One region of the Brevibacillus choshinensis genome, then DNA from elsewhere that is predicted to be linked to it. Evidence: riboswitches for the same ligand, from Rfam matches in the RefSeq annotation. Region 1 holds a riboswitch; each other region holds the start of a gene.

Region 1 (5,264 bases):
CCTCGGCTATCACCTTTTGCGAGAGACGCTGACAAACCACTTGCTAGGTGATAGTGAGAGTCCAATCCTCTATTGGCTGGGAAAAGAAATCGGCGAGAAGATACCGATCCAGTCATCTGCCGGAATTGTCCTGCCTTTCATGCGGCTCGGCCTTGGGCAATTGGACCTCATCGAAGAGACAAAGCTGCGCATTCACTATAAACTCTCCCATGCGATCTTTCCCTACATGACCGACCAACGGCTCAGTCGTTCCCTTTCATTAGAATGCGGAATCATCGCTGGAGCAATCGAGCGGTGGAGAGGACAAGAAACAACCGCCGAGCTCGTGCTGGAAGGGAAAAGTGACATCCGGATTATCGCCAGTCATGGATAACCCCGCGGCAGACATGGATAACCCCGCGGCAGACATGGAGAACCCCTCTTCCTCGCTGGGGAAGAGGGGAGTGGTTGAAGAATAAACAGACGAGTCTATTCTACTACAGACCATGCACGACTGCGGTTTCAGCCACGTCCAAGCCATAAGCGGTATGCAGGCTGCGAACCGCCAGCTCAGTCAAATGGGCAGGAATCACGCAAGAAACCTTGATATCGGAAGTGGACACCATTTTAATGGAAATTTCTTGTTCAGCCAAAACGCGGAACATTTCCGCGGCGACACCCGGGTTGTTCACCATGCCGGAGCCGACGATCGATACTTTGGTCAAGCCTTCTTCATGATCCACTTTTTCAAAGCCAAGCGTCTCTTGGTTCGCTGCAAGAGTGTCCAAAGCCTTTTTCAGGTCAGCGGATGCGACTGTGAAGGAAATGTTTGTCTCCGCTGCATCGTAAGAGCTCTGAATGATGATGTCCACATTGACCTGGTTGTCAGCCAGCGTATTGAAAAGGCGAGAGAGTGTCCCTACTTTTGCAGGCATCCCGACTACGGTTACTTTTGATACATCTTCATCATGCGCGACTCCACTTACCACTCTTCCTGTTTCCATGTTGGCAACCTCCTCTACGTACGTACCATCTTCAGCAGTAAAGCTGGAGCGGACCACCAGCCGTACTTTGTATTTTTTGGCGGCTTCTACCGACCGCGGATGCAAGACGCCTGCTCCGAGGTTCGCCAGCTCCAGCATCTCATCGTAGGAAATGCTGTCCAGCTTGCTTGCGGCAGGAACGACCCGCGGATCTGCGGTATACACACCGGATACATCTGTGAAAATCTCACATTTCTCGGCATTCAGGCTCGCTGCCAGTGCGACTGCGGACGTATCCGAGCCGCCGCGCCCCAATGTGGTGATTTCTCCTTCGGCACTGATGCCTTGAAAACCTGCCACGATCACCACACGGCCTCGACCCAATTCCGCTTGAATGCGTTCGGTGTTGATTTGCTGGATCCGCGCTCTGCCGTGGATGTCTTCAGTCGTCACACCTGCCTGCCAGCCCGTCAAGGAGATGGCATCGTAGCCTTTTGTGTGCAGCGCCATCGACAATAGCGCGATCGATACCTGCTCCCCCGTGGTCAGCAGCATATCCATCTCCCGCTCCGATGGGTAGGCCGTAATCTGCTTGGCCATGTCGACCAGCACGTCTGTCGATTTGCCCATGGCCGAGACGACTACGACTACATCATGTCCTTCTTCTTTGTAGCTGATAATTCGGTCCGCAACTCGCAAAATTCGCTCAATGGTACCAACGGAAGTGCCTCCGTATTTCTGCACGATCAACCCCATGCGGCTTCTCTCCCTTTTCCTTTTATCCAATTCATTGGTGGTTTTATCCTGTACTCGTATGGTTTTCATTTTTCTCTATGTTCATTCGGTCTTCGTGTATGGTATAAGAAAAGGCACCGACAAGGAATAGTCCCCGCCGCTGCCTATTGTTTCGACATCCCGGTTCCTCCCTTCCAATACACACGGACAGCGCACAGCATGACAAAACCAACCGTCATGACTCACACTGACACACCGTGAGATAGCACTCCATCTGGCAACTGGTGATTGCGCAGATGACAGTCCTGCGTTTGTTCAACGCAGACCCAGCATGAAGAAAATCGGGTTTTCCTCCACACTTCGGCGAATTCCCCTTTCCCATACCCTTCACAGATTCCCGATCTCAGGGAGGTACTCTTGGTTTTCGCGCCTCTACCTCACTCCATCATGGAAGTGAGGCTAACTATTCTGTTTGAATCGGATTATAACATGGACCAGCGAGTGGTTCAATGACTTTTTCCAAGCTTCAGGATTCCAGCTTGCGCAAGTGGGAAATAATCTCCTTGGCCAGCTTGTCGCCGATCCCCAGCTGCCGGAAATCTTCAACCGTCGCTTCCCGCATTTTTTTCAAGGAACCAAAGTGCGTAAACAACAGCTTGCGGCGCTTTTCCCCGATGCCCGGAATCTCGTCGAGCTGCGAGGACAGCATGGTCTTCGTGCGAGACTGGCGGTGGAATGTGATCGCAAACCGGTGCACCTCATCCTGGACACGCTGCAGGAGGTAGAATTCATAGCTGTCCCTTTTCAGCTCGATCGGCTCCGGAGGGTCTCCAAACATGAGCTGGGCGGTTCTATGCTTCTCATCCTTGGCGAGACCGCAGACAGGGATAAATAGACCCAGCTCGTTCTCCAGCACGTCCATAGCCGCGCTGATTTGGCCCTTTCCGCCGTCGATGACGATCAGGTCGGGCATGGTCCCATTTTCTTTGAGCAGCCGCGAATAACGGCGTCGAATGACTTCCCGCATCGAGCCGTAATCATCCGGCCCTTCCACTGTCTTGATTTTAAATTTGCGGTATTCCTTTTTATCGGGCCTTCCATCGGTAAAGACAATCATCGCCGATACAGGCTCCGTCCCCTGGATATTCGAGTTGTCAAACGCCTCGATTCGATTCGGTGTGCCGATCCCGAGAATATGCCCCAGATTGTGGACAGCCTGAACGGTGCGTGCATCGTCCTTGGACATCAGCGCGAACTTTTCCTGCAGGGCAATGCGGGCATTCTCCGAGGCCATCTGCACTAGCTCCCGCTTTTTGCTTCGCTTCGGCGCAAGCACCTTGATCCCCAGCCACTCTCCCAGCAGCTCCGTGTCACTCTGCTCAGGCAGCAAGACTTCCTTTGGGAGCGCGTTTTGCTTGTCGTAGTAAAATTGACTCACGTACGACATGAAATCCTCGTCTTCATCGCCGTAATACGGGAACGATGTGGTATCCCGCTCGATCATTTTGCCCTGGCGCATGTAAAAGACCTGGACGCACATCCAGCCTTTTTCTACGGCATAGCCGATGATGTCCCTGTCTACCGTATCGGTCAGCGTGACTTTTTGCTTTTCCATCACCGCTTCGATATTTTTGATCTGGTCGCGGTACTCTTTGGCACGCTCAAACTCCATGCTTTCGGCCGCTTGCATCATTTTCTCCGTCAGCTGCTTCTTCATTTCCTCGTGGCCGCCATCGAGAAACTTGCTGATCTCTTCCACAAGCCGCTGATTTTCAGCTGCAGATACCTCCTCCACACAAGGCGCCAGACATTGCCCCATGTGGTAATACAGACAAACCTGCTTGGGCATCGTGCGGCATTTGCGCAGCGGATACAGCCGATCCAGCAGTTTTTTCACTTCGGAGGCTGCCCCTGCATTCGGATACGGACCGAAATAACGTGCCTTGTCCTTAATGACCTTGCGGGTGATCTCGAGGCGAGGCTGAGCCTCATTCGTAATCTTGATATAGGGATAGGTCTTGTCATCCCGCAGCATGACATTGTAGCGAGGATTGTGCTGCTTGATCAGATTGCACTCCAGGACCAGCGCCTCGATCGCAGATGAGACGACGATATATTCAAAATCGACGATCTCGCTGACCAACAGCTGTGTCTTTCCATCATGGCTGCCGGTGAAATAAGAACGGACGCGGTTTTTCAGCACTTTTGCCTTTCCCACGTAGATGATTTCGCCGCTCTTGTTTTTCATCAGGTAGCAGCCCGGCTTCTCAGGCAAAACAGCCAGTTTATCTTTCAAGGAGCTGTTCAGTGCCGCTCCCTCCCTTGCCTTCATAATCTTTCGTAATTTTACCGACGAGAGGCTGTAGGTTTTTCCAATACGTACAGTTCGTCTTCCAGAGAAGCAAATCTCTCCGTCATCAGCTTCCGGCAATCCTGGACTCCCTGATTGTAGAGGATGGGTCCTAATTGCTTCCAAAAGAATTCAATCATCTCTTCCGCCTCCAGATTCCCCAAATCCTCCGCGCGCTGCTCGTGAAAAAAGCGCTGTACCTGGTGGACGAGAAATTCCTTCTGCTCTCGGGACATTTTATCTGTCATGGGATTGATAGCATCCTTCCTACTGCCTATTCTCAAAGATAAGAATATACGTTCCTTCATCCATGTTACCACGGATCGTACATGAAAAAAACTGCCGCCCATTGGTACGAGCGACAGTTTCTTCGATGCAGGTTCGGTTAATGCTTGCGGCCACCCAAATACGCTTCTTTGACCCGTTCGTCATTCAAGAGCGACTCGGCAGTGCCATCGAGTACGATTTGCCCGGCTTCCAAAACGTAGCCGTAATCGGCAATTTTCAACGCCTGCTTGACGTTTTGCTCGACGATCAGAACCGTCGTGCCTTCCGCATTGATCTCTTTGATGACTTTAAAAATATCCGATACGACAATCGGAGCGAGACCCATGGACGGCTCGTCTAAAAGGAGCAGCTTCGGGCGTGACATCAACGCACGGGCGATCGCCAGCATCTGCTGTTGTCCCCCCGACATGGTTCCGCCGAGCTGAGACAAGCGTTCCCGCAATATCGGAAACCAGTTCATCATTTTTTCCATATCGTCTTTAATGCCTTGTGCGTCGTTCCGCTGGAAAGCGCCCATCTCCAGGTTTTCCAGCACCGTCATTTTCCCGAGAATCTGACGGCCTTCCGGAACTAGCGCCAGACCGCTCTTCACGATCTGATGCGGCTTGGAGCCATCAATCTTTTGTCCACGGAAAACGATGCTCCCGCCCTGCGGCTTCAGCTGACCCGCAATGGTTCTCATCGTTGTCGTTTTCCCAGCGCCGTTTGCTCCGATCAAGGAGACGATTTTTCCCTCCGGCACTTCCAGGGAAATTCCCCGAATCGCTTTGATCTGCCCGTAGGAAGTCGTCAGGTTTTGAATGCTCAGCATGCTTATTCCTCCTCCTTGCCGAGGTAGGCCTCAATTACGTCCGGGTTGGTCTGCACTTCTGCCGGCGTTCCATCCGCAATCTTTACGCCAAAGTTGATGCAGACGACTTTATCGCACA
Region 2 (5,264 bases), 2.1 Mb from region 1:
TGGAACGCGGACGAGAATTCCCGTGCGCCACGTTTGAACCTGGAGTCGCTCAGAAGGGAGCGTCTCCAGATAACGCAGAAGGTACTGTTGCGTCTTTACTTCCTGAAAGCCGGGTTCCGGAATTTGATGGAGATCTCTGCGTATTTGCACAAACGTGGAAACGCTCATCTACAGCGCCTCCTTTGCTGAAATGGCCGCAGTCAGCTGACGGGTAAACACTTCGAGGAAGCGATCCACATCGCCCTTCGTGAGTGTCAATGGCGGAAGTAATCGAACGATCGTTTTTTGCGTGACATCGACGAGGATCCCCTCTGCAAGCAATTCACTTTGCAAACGGCTCGTTTCATCAGGCGTGACGCTCAGCGGAATACCCACCATCATGCCCTTTCCTCGCAAAGCCTGCAGCTGCTCTGGCATGCGTGCACGCAAGGCTTCCAGTCCTGCCCACAGGTATTCGATCACCTCGTTTACCCCAGCGGCAAAGCCCGGTTCGAGCAATTCATCCAGCACGGCATTCCCAAGGGCTGCGGACAAAGGAGATGGGGCAAAGGTGGTTCCGTGATCACCCGGCTTAAACTGGTTCATCAGCTTTGTACCAGCGATCACGCCCCCAAGAGGCAAGCCTCCCCCTACGCCTTTTGCAAACAAGATCAGATCAGGCGACACACCTGCATGCTGATAGGCAAACAGTTTACCCGTGCGTCCCATCCCGGTCTGAATCTCGTCCATTGCGAAAAGCATGCCTTCTTCCTGGCAAACGGCTTCCACCTCACGCAGAAACGCCTCCGTCAGAGGCACAACCCCGCCTGAACCGAGCACTGGCTCCATCAAAACCGCTGCAGGCTTGGCGCTTTGGCATATTGCACGCAGGCCTTCCGAATCTTCAGCGTCCAGCTCATAGACGGGAAATGCCGGCTGCGGAAAATCCTGATACACATGGGCTTGTCTGGTCAATCGCACAGCTCCCAGCGTACGGCCGTGGAAGCTGTTGCGCAGAACGACGATACCCTCGCGGCCCGCACCTTCCGCTTTTGTCCACTTGTGAATCAGCTTGATCGCCGCCTCCGTCGCCTCAGCACCGGAATTGGTGAAAAACACTTTTCCCGTAATGGTCTGTTCAACCAACCGCTGTGCCAAACGAATGGCAGGCTGGTTGAGAAACACATTGGAGATGTGCAGAAACTGCTCACCTTGCTCATGCAGGGCCTTCAGAATACGCGGATGCGAATGTCCCAGCACATTGACTGCGAGTCCGGTAAACAGATCGAGGTAGCTTTTGCCATTCGTGTCGTACAAGTAGTTGCCTTCCCCTTTGGCAATGGCAATCGGCAACCGTTTGTATGTGGAAACGATGTATTGTTCATCAAGCGAGCGCCAGTCCATGTTCGTACACCCCTTAGAGTTGACGTAGCTCCTGCTTGATCTCGGTCTTGGAACGAGTTTTTTCGTCGATTTGTTTGATGACGCGAGCAGGAGTACCTGCTACCACTGTATATGGAGGAACATCCTCAATGACGACAGCACCCGCAGCGACTACCGCACCTTTTCCTACGCGAATGCCTTCCAGAATCACCGCATTCGCACCGATCAGTACGTCATCCTCGACTACTACTGGTTGAGCGGATGGTGGCTCGATTACGCCTGCGATCACAGAACCAGCGCCGATATGGCAGTTCTTCCCGATCGTTCCACGGCCGCCTACCACTACGTTCATGTCGATCATGGTGCCCTCTCCAATGACCGCACCGATGTTGATGGAAGCACCCATCATGATCACCGCGTTGTTGCCGATGGTCACTTGGTCACGAATGATTGCGCCTGGCTCGATGCGAGCTTGAATTCCTTTGGTGTCGAGCAGCGGAATGGCGGAGTTGCGGCGGTCGCTTTCCACTACGTAGTCTTCGATTTTGTCAGCGTTTTGCGCCAGAACTGGCTCGATCTCTTTCCATTCGCCAAACACGACGCCTGTATTGCCATTGATGAAAGCTTTGGCGTTCGCACCAAAATCGATGCCTTCCAGGTTTCCTTTCACATATAGTTTTACTGGAGTTTTCTTTTCGCTTTTTTGAATAAAAGAGATAATTTCATTTGCATCCATCATGTTCACAGGTAAATCCTCCTTTTAGTCAACAGCATTTCGAATGAAATAAGAAAACCTCAGTCGAAGTCTGCCCAAACATAAAAAAAGCAATGAGTGCATGCGCTAACTCATTGCTTTCGATACATCGGCAGCAAATCGTAAATAGCGCTCCACAAGAAAGACTCTTTCTTGTGACAGGATGATCATTATTCATGGGCACCCCAACCTTTGCCACTCAGGGGATGGCAATCGGCTTCGGCGCTTTAGCCTTTCCTCCTTTTCCTGCCCCCCGGCAGATCTCGAAAAGATGTACTCATCTTCGGCGCACCTCTATTTAGACTTTCTTATCATAATTTCATTTAACTCTACCAAAATCAACACCGTGTGGCAACAGCTTTCTTGTAAAGAAACACCGCTGGAGGGTCTGAAAACCGGGCTTGCCCCTACTCCAAAAGATGCGGAGGCGCGCAAAGCATTCGGCGTTGGGGAAAATCGAGTATTCATACGCTTCTCACTAGAGGGCGCATGTGATAGAATGTCTATCCCACTTTCTTTTCCAAGGAGGATTTGACGTGCGACTACATACGGACGCCCTATACTTGCGCCCTCTGCAAAAGGAAGACGCAGCCGAGCTGCTGGAGCTGAGGCTGCGCAATCACGATTTTTTGCAACCTTTTGAACCGATACGCCCTGCCTCGCACTTCACACTGGAAGGACAGCAGGAGCAGATCGCCCAAGCCCAGCGAGATTTTGCCAATCAAGCCGCTTTTGCATTCGGTGTCTTCCTTCCAGAAAACGACCGGATGATCGGGAGAGTCGCGCTATCCAATGTGGCCCGTGGTGCTTGGCAGAATGCTACCTTGGGATATTTCCTCGACAAGGAGTTCAATGGAAAGGGATATACGACGCAGGCGGTCAAGCTCGTCTTGCAGTTCGCGTTTACGGAAGCGCAGCTCCATCGGGTGCAGGCAGGAGTCATGCCGCATAACCTCGGCTCCATCCGCGTGCTGGAAAAGAACGGCTTCCGCTACGAAGGGCGATCCCTGCGTTACCTCCTCATAAACGGGGCATGGGAAGACCACGACATGTACGCCATCACGGCTGAGGAGTGGACGAAATAGCTTCGATTGGCTCTTCTGATTGTCTCAGCCGCTCCAGGATTCGCCGTTTGCGGTACAGCATCATGCCGGCTTCGGCGACATCCTGCACGGTTGAACGATTTAAGTAGGCACCGAACAGGATCCCGGCAATCGGGACCATCTGGAAAAGCTTTTTCCATCCGAAGTTTTCAGTGTAAGTCACCACGACTTCGCGCCAGCCCTGCAATTGGGCCATCACGTCCCGCTGTGCAGCCGGGCTGTCAAACTGGGACAGCTCCTCTAAAATCGCTTTTTTCCCCACGATATCGGACGATGCAAACTGCAAGCACTTCACCACAAAGAGACGCTCCCGTTTTTCCTGTGGACGATACCCATAGCACAGCGCCATCTCCTGCAATACCTTCAGCGAGGTTCCCAGCAAAAGCGGGATATCCAATGCCAAGGTAAAAATCCCTCCGATCCCTGTCGTAGCTCCCTGGACCGTGGCAAACGTGGCTCTCGATTCTCTCATTTCCTTCGCCACCTCATTCATGACGGTCAAAGGAACCTCTGCGGCCTCTTGTGCCACCATGACTTGTTCTTGCCCCATTTTCGTGCGGATTCGGCTGTACACGGCTTCATCTTGCACCAAGTAAGTACCACCGTTTTCTAGAAATGCGGCCATTTCATCCACGGCAGTTCCCAGCTTCTCTCGAACGAATTTAGGTGTGATACGATCCAGCAATACAAATGGAAGTCGTCCGAGTTTTTCCCAAAACCACAAATCATTTTGTTCCTTTTCCCACGCCACCACTTCTTTCAACCCTAGAAGCAAGGACTCCTTTGACTCTCTTGTCATCAAGTGCCTCCTTTGCGGTGTATCTTATCCATCTTTCTGACGTTTCCACAGACATTGATTGCGGAGCAGCTGCTTGACGTACTCCTGCAATTGTTCAGGGGAGGTAATACCTGCAAACTCCTCTTTTTCTCTTACGATTCCCAGTTTGAAATGTTTCACTTGCTCGCCTTCTACTTGAAAGCCGAACTTCATTAATACGGTCTTTTGCTCTTCCGTCACAGCGCATTCCTCCATCCGAAAAGAACCCCCTGCCGTGGCAGAGGGTTCTTCTGTAATCTCTATTGTACTTCAATCGTTATTGTCATGGACTGCTGTTTTTCTAGCATGTCCGTGTTTTTCGTGTAATCCTTCGAACTGTATACAACTTCACACGTACGATAGCCCATGACATTCGTCACTTCTATCGTGTACACTCCTGGCTTGCCATCCTGAAAATCAATGAATTTCTTGAAGTCCAACGATTTGACGCCATCCGTATCCGATTTGTCTTCTTCTTGATCTGTATGTCTCGGTTTGATGGTCATCAAAGTATCATCGTTGTACTTGATTTTCACCACATTGCTGGACTCAATGGTGCCACTGCCGTACTCTTGCTTTGACCCCAGCAACGTTTCGCCGTCCTCCCAGATCAAATCGGGAACATGAACATAGCTTCGTTCCGTTTTGCTGCTTTTATTCAAGATGATTCGTTTGGTCCCCTGGTATGCTACATGAGTGGACATGAGCACCAGTTCCTTCAAATCATTCAGGTCGCTCTGGGAATCTACTACGATTCGATCGCCATCCCGATACTCTTTCCCACTCTTGGTCACGAAGCGCATCGGGGTCGGATAAGGGACTGTTCCCACATCGCCCGGATCACAGACCGGTGAAGAGGAGATTGGCGGAACGTCCTCAATAACCTGTACATATCCGCACCATGACTGACGAGGCTCGCGCTTGCTGTAGTAATTCACTTTGTAGCGTCCTGGTTTGAAGCTGGACAGCGCCAGCGCGGTATGATCCCAATTGAGCTTGGCAGCGTCCACGACCTTATTGTCAACCGCCCACACGCCTGGACCCTCATCGTCATCTGCCTCACTGCCAAATTCGACATGATCAGCGGCTGTAGTCAACCATATGAGGTGAACCGGGTTCTGGTACAGCTTGACGGTAACATCCGATGAGTACAGATTACTCCGCTCGAGCATCAGGGAAGACTTTTCATTTCTCTGCATCAAAACATCCATCGTGGCTGTAGCCGTGC
Region 3 (5,264 bases), 690 kb from region 1:
CAGTATCCCGGGATCCGGCTGGAGCTGTTCGAGGCGGGCTCCAACAAAGTGGAGGCGGATGTAGGATCCGGTGTGCTGGACTGCGGTGTCATTCTGCTGCCGGCAAAAGAAGACATCTTCGACCATTATTCGTTCGTCAATGAAAACATCATGCTGGTCGTGCATCCATCCCACCCGCTGGCGGAACGCTCCGAAGTGGCCTTCAGCGAACTGGAAGGAGAGCGTTTCCTGCTCTTCCATGAAGACTTTGCGCTGCATAACCGGATCGTAGACGAATGCGTCCGCGCCGGCTTTCATCCTCATGTCGTGTACAAGAGCTCCCAATGGGATTTTCTCAGCGAGATGGTCGCTGCGAATATAGGGATCACGCTCCTGCCCGAAACCATTTGTGCGGAATTGGACGCAGAGCGCTTTCGCATCGTTCCGCTGGTAAGTCCGACACTCAAGTGGCATCTGGGGATGATCTGGAGGAAAAATGCGTACCGGTCGTTCGCGATGCGGGAATGGGTCCGCTTTTCCGAAGAGTGCTTGCCCACACGCCATCCATCCAAATAAGAAAATACGCGGGAAATACACCCGCTTCCTTTTTTCACTAGGTTAGGCTGTAGTGGAGGAGAGGAAAAAGGGGAAAACGCTCCAGCTTCATAGGAACACCTGCTGGGGGTCATCCCTGTCCGACTCCATGTAAAAAACGAAACCGCGTCCAAAGCAGCCGTCTCGGGAAGCTTATCAGAGGTGGACGCTTAAAACCGTGTTTCGTTTTTTCCATTGCGCCTTGGTTAGTGTTCCAAAGATCTTCCGCTTATTTCCCCTTTTTCCTCGGCCAGCTTTGGGTCATCGACGTGTCTTTTCTTGAAAGCCTTCTACGTAGTTACTTTGGGAAAACCCTTCGTGGGAAAAGCTCCCGTGATAAGTCGAAAAGACATACTTGATGCTAGTTCTTCCCTTGATTCATCCAGGTCCTTCGAAGTTGAAGCGATAGACGAAGTAGGCACATTGCTCACCCGAACCTCTGCATACCAAGTAACTAGAAACCACAACTGCTTCTCCCCACCTCCGTTCTGTTGATAAGCTATCTGTACAAAAAAGCTCCTGGTTTGGCCAGGAGCTTGAGAATTAATGCGTATTTTCATCCATGCTGAAGTCTACCTTGTCGAGGGGAACCAGCTTGGTTTTCTTGGAGAATTTATAGCCCAGCCAGACCACGATGAACAGTGGCAGACCGATGTAGGATACCATTGCGCCGTTCCAGTCGATGGCATCACCTGTGAAAGCCGTGTAGTTTTGACCGACGATCACGACGCAGCAGATGATGAAAGCCAGAATCGGACCAAACGGGAACCATTTTGCTCGGTAAGGCAGCTCCGACAATTCGCGCCCTTGGGCAAGCAGGGCACGGCGGAAGCGGTAATGGCTGACCGCAATTCCCAGCCATGCGATGAACCCGGACATACCGGAGGCATTCAACAGCCAAACGTATACAGTGCCATCCCCAAACAGGGAGGACAAGAAAGCGAGGGCACCGACGAGGGCTGTCACGATCAAGGAGTTGATCGGAACACCATTGCGAGTGACTTTGGCAAACCATTTTGGCGCTTTGCCTTCTTTTGCGAGCACCCAGAGCATCCGGGTCGAAGCGTACATGCCGGAGTTACCTGCAGACAGGACCGATGTGAGAATCACCGCATTCATGACAGAAGCCGCGAATGCAAAGCCTGCCTTTTCAAATACGATCGTAAATGGACTGATGGCAATATCCGTGATATCCCCGCTGATTAGATTCGGGTTGTCGTACGGAACCAACAGACCGATCACCAGGATCGCCAGGATGTAGAACAGCAGGATGCGCCAAAAGATTTGGCGGATGGCTTTTGGGATGTTGCGAGCAGGATTTTCACTTTCTCCAGCCGCTACCCCGACCAACTCTGTTCCCTGGAAGGAGAATCCGGCGATCATGAAGACTCCGAGAATCGCCATGAAGCCGCCGTTGAATGGCGCCTCGCCTTTGGTGAAGTTCGTGAAACCGACTGCCTCACCACCCATGATGCCGAAAATCATCAACACACCAATGATGATAAACACGATAACAGTGACAACTTTAATGAGGGCAAACCAATATTCAGACTCACCGAATGATTTCACGGACAAGGCATTCAAAAGAAACATGATTACGAGGAACAGCGCGCTCCAGACGATCGAAGGGACATCCGGCAGCCAATATTTCATAATCAGGGCAGCTGCTGCTAGCTCGACTGCAATGGTGATCGCCCAGTTGTACCAGTAGTTCCAGCCGAGCGCAAAGCCCAGGGATGGATCGACGAAGCGTGTCGCATACGTACTAAAAGAACCGGAGACGGGCATGAAGGCTGCCATTTCTCCCAGGCTTGTCATGAGGAAGTAAACCATGATACTGATAGCGATGTAGGCCGCCAAAGCACCGCCGGGTCCGGCAGAATGAATGGAGCCGCCGCTTGCGAGAAAAAGTCCCGTACCGATGGAGCCGCCGATGGCAATCATCGTGAGGTGGCGGGCTTTGAGTCCTCGCTGCAATTGATTTTCTGACATACGTTTATTGCACGACCTTTCTCAGATGTTTTTTGTTCGGAAGGAAGGTCGGAAACGAAAAACCGCCCGGGGCCAAAGAATGGCACAGGGCGGTATCATCCAATCCCCACCAAGCCTTCACTGAAGATAGCACACCACGTTTGCTCGGCAAGCAAACGTGACAGTTCTGCCCCTTATCGAGAACAGCCCCAACCCATGCGTACAGCGATACACGATGGACTTCGGCGGATTTTCCCTCTCCTGTAGTCTTAGATTTCGTCTGAATCTCGTACAGAATACTATAAAAGCCGCGACCTCTATCCTCACCGTGAAAGATGAGGATAATTGTATGAAGTTAATTTATTTATCAAATATATATGATTGTGGATGATTTCGCAATTAGAAAAAAACCCCTTCGCAATGGGAAGGGGGGTGACTGCTATTTCAATTCTTTTTTCCAGCTTCCATCTGATAAATTTCGTGCAGCTTCAGGTCCTGCATGGTATTGATCGTTGCTGCGTCGCGTTTTTCGAGAATCTGGTCAGGAAACGCAAACAGCGTGCTGAGATTCTCCGGGAGCGTCTGCGTGGGGACGGATACTGGCTGTGGTGCTGCAGGGATCGGATCACGCCCAGCGAGATGAAACCCCCAATCTCCAAAGGATGGAACCAAGCAGTGATAAGCTTTCGTGTGCAAACCAGCACTCCCGATCGTCAGACCGATGCTCCAGTACACCAGTGGCGCATCCTCAGGCGAGAAAGATTGACAGACCAAGACGCCGTTATCCCCCAAGCAGTTGGACAGCTGCTGAAAGAACTCTTTCGTGTAGATCGTGCTGATGATTTCATCTGCTGGGTCAGGGAAGTCGACGATGATGATGTGATAGGGGGTAGTCACGTTGTCGATAAACATGTTTGCGTCCACCGGGTGTACCGTTACACGGGGATCGTGCATCGAAGATTCATTCAGCGATACCACTTTCGGGACAGTTTTGGCTACTTCCAAGACCATGGAATCCAGATCGACGAGGTCTACATGCTTCACGTTTTTGTACTTCAGCACTTCGCGGAGAGCAAGCCCATCCCCACCGCCAACAATCAGGACACGCTCATGCGAAGCTGCATGAGCAAAGGCCGGATGAACGAGCGCTTCATGATAAATACGTTCATCCAGGGAGCTGAATTGCAGCTGCCCATCCAAGTACATGCGCATCTCGCTGGCTTCCACAAGCTCAATATGCTGATAGGAGCTTGTTCCCTGGAATAGCATGTTATGATCCCCAGCGAGCACTTGGCGACGTTCGATTTGATCGTACAGATCCCCGCGATCTGATGTAAGGTCGATTGGCTTCATTTTTGTTTCGCTAGCGGATGATTCAGGAGATTGCGCTGTGGATTGTTCCTCCCCAGTGCTGTATTCCCAAAACACAGGTGCTGTTGTGGAACCATTGGTGCGTTCAATTCCATAAATACGCGCACTTTTTGCAGAAAGGCCACGTAACAGAGTATCGATTTGGGTAGAGGGATCGCTGTCTCCGCATGTAAATAAATCCAAGGCAGCATACGAATACTCCGGCCACGTATGAATGGAAAGGTGAGAGGTCGACAGGAGGAAAAGCCCCGTTATGCCGTGTGGCTCAAATCGATGGAAGTTGAAGGCGAGCTTTTCCATCCCGAGGGATGTGACGATATTGGTAAGGATCTGCTCCAGATGGGAGAGATCGTCGAGCAAAGCTGAATCACAATCAAAGGCATCAATGATCAAATGGCGTCCTTTTACTTGATTCACTGTTCATACTCAACCCGCTTATTCAAGTGAACCACTCCTTTACGCTTATGATAAAGGATATGGTACTAGCTCGAATAAGGTTTGTACGATTGTGCAAGCAATGCAAGAAATGGACGCTGAATCATGATTAAGTAAAGTGACGCTTGGCGGGCCATGACCCTTGCAGCTTGCGAATTTGAACGATCTGCCCGGTGTGACAGGCATCATGCAGCATGATGCTCATGACACTCTGAGCGATCGACGTGGTAGGCAGGCCCTGGTCGAATGCTTCCTCACTTAGGGACGCCAGCTTTTCCTGAATTTGTCGATGGACACTTTCCATGCGTTGCTGTGCTTGCTTCCATGCGTCCTCATCGTCTGGTCCGCCGGATGGGACAAACGTGTCGTCGTTGGATTCAGCGGAAAGAGGAAATTCGGTACCCAACAGACGATGGAGCAGCCGTTCCTTGTAGTACAGCAGATGGCTGACATTCTCCCAGATGGTATTCGCGGCCTCGCCGACAGGACGCCAGCTCGCCTGGGCAGCGGTTACACCAGATAATGCGTCACGCAGGGGCGGATACCAGTCTTCCTGTTCGTAGGTAAACTCCCAATTCTTCAAAAGCAATTCTTTACGGCTCATGTCCATCCTCCTCGTCTAGGAAACAGGTTGGCGAAACGGTATAATGATTCCAATAACATTTGTTTGTAACTATCTTTATATAATATGGTGGTTACAAAAAGAAGATATCATAGTCGGATACTGGAAACAAGGGAAAAAATGGATTGCAGTGAAAAAAGATGGGGGTAGCAACGTTGGAGTGGCTGTGCATTGATTTTTTAAATAGCGATTGGCGGGACTGGCGAGGCTCAGGGCGCAGAGAGAATCGGCTGGAGAAGGAAGAGTGGCTGGAGCAATTCCTGAAGTACTGGGGATTGCAAGCCCCGTTACC

Evidence for each region. A riboswitch is a leader RNA that binds a small molecule or an ion and turns the genes downstream of it on or off. The one in region 1 is predicted to bind lysine.
Region 2: linked by a shared signal. The riboswitch ahead of dapD (2,3,4,5-tetrahydropyridine-2,6-dicarboxylate N-acetyltransferase) and the one ahead of JNE38_RS09255 (aspartate kinase) in region 1 are both predicted to bind lysine.
Region 3: linked by a shared signal. The riboswitch ahead of JNE38_RS05955 (amino acid permease) and the one ahead of JNE38_RS09255 (aspartate kinase) in region 1 are both predicted to bind lysine.

What each region holds. Positions count from the first base shown of each region.
Region 1 is NZ_CP069127.1:1,789,117-1,794,380, reverse strand. It holds gene JNE38_RS09260 (DUF2507 domain-containing protein) at 1-373, shown strand, start outside; gene JNE38_RS09255 (aspartate kinase) at 477-1,718, opposite strand; lysine riboswitch at 1,953-2,140, opposite strand; gene uvrC (excinuclease ABC subunit UvrC) at 2,224-4,005, opposite strand; gene JNE38_RS09245 (DUF2164 domain-containing protein) at 4,044-4,295, opposite strand; gene JNE38_RS09240 (ABC transporter ATP-binding protein) at 4,433-5,146, opposite strand; gene JNE38_RS09235 (ABC transporter ATP-binding protein) at 5,149-5,264, opposite strand, start outside.
Region 2 is NZ_CP069127.1:3,939,099-3,944,362, forward strand. It holds gene JNE38_RS19805 (N-acetyldiaminopimelate deacetylase) at 1-168, opposite strand, end outside; gene JNE38_RS19810 (aspartate aminotransferase family protein) at 169-1,383, opposite strand; gene dapD (2,3,4,5-tetrahydropyridine-2,6-dicarboxylate N-acetyltransferase) at 1,397-2,107, opposite strand; lysine riboswitch at 2,236-2,421, opposite strand; gene JNE38_RS19820 (GNAT family N-acetyltransferase) at 2,653-3,201, shown strand; gene JNE38_RS19825 (EcsC family protein) at 3,176-4,018, opposite strand; gene JNE38_RS19830 (hypothetical protein) at 4,043-4,252, opposite strand; gene JNE38_RS19835 (hypothetical protein) at 4,297-5,264, opposite strand, start outside.
Region 3 is NZ_CP069127.1:1,102,419-1,107,682, forward strand. It holds gene cidR (cidABC operon transcriptional activator CidR) at 1-555, shown strand, start outside; gene JNE38_RS05955 (amino acid permease) at 1,117-2,565, opposite strand; lysine riboswitch at 2,685-2,872, opposite strand; gene speD (adenosylmethionine decarboxylase) at 2,989-4,332, opposite strand; gene JNE38_RS05965 (DinB family protein) at 4,460-4,954, opposite strand; gene JNE38_RS05970 (CGNR zinc finger domain-containing protein) at 5,113-5,264, shown strand, end outside.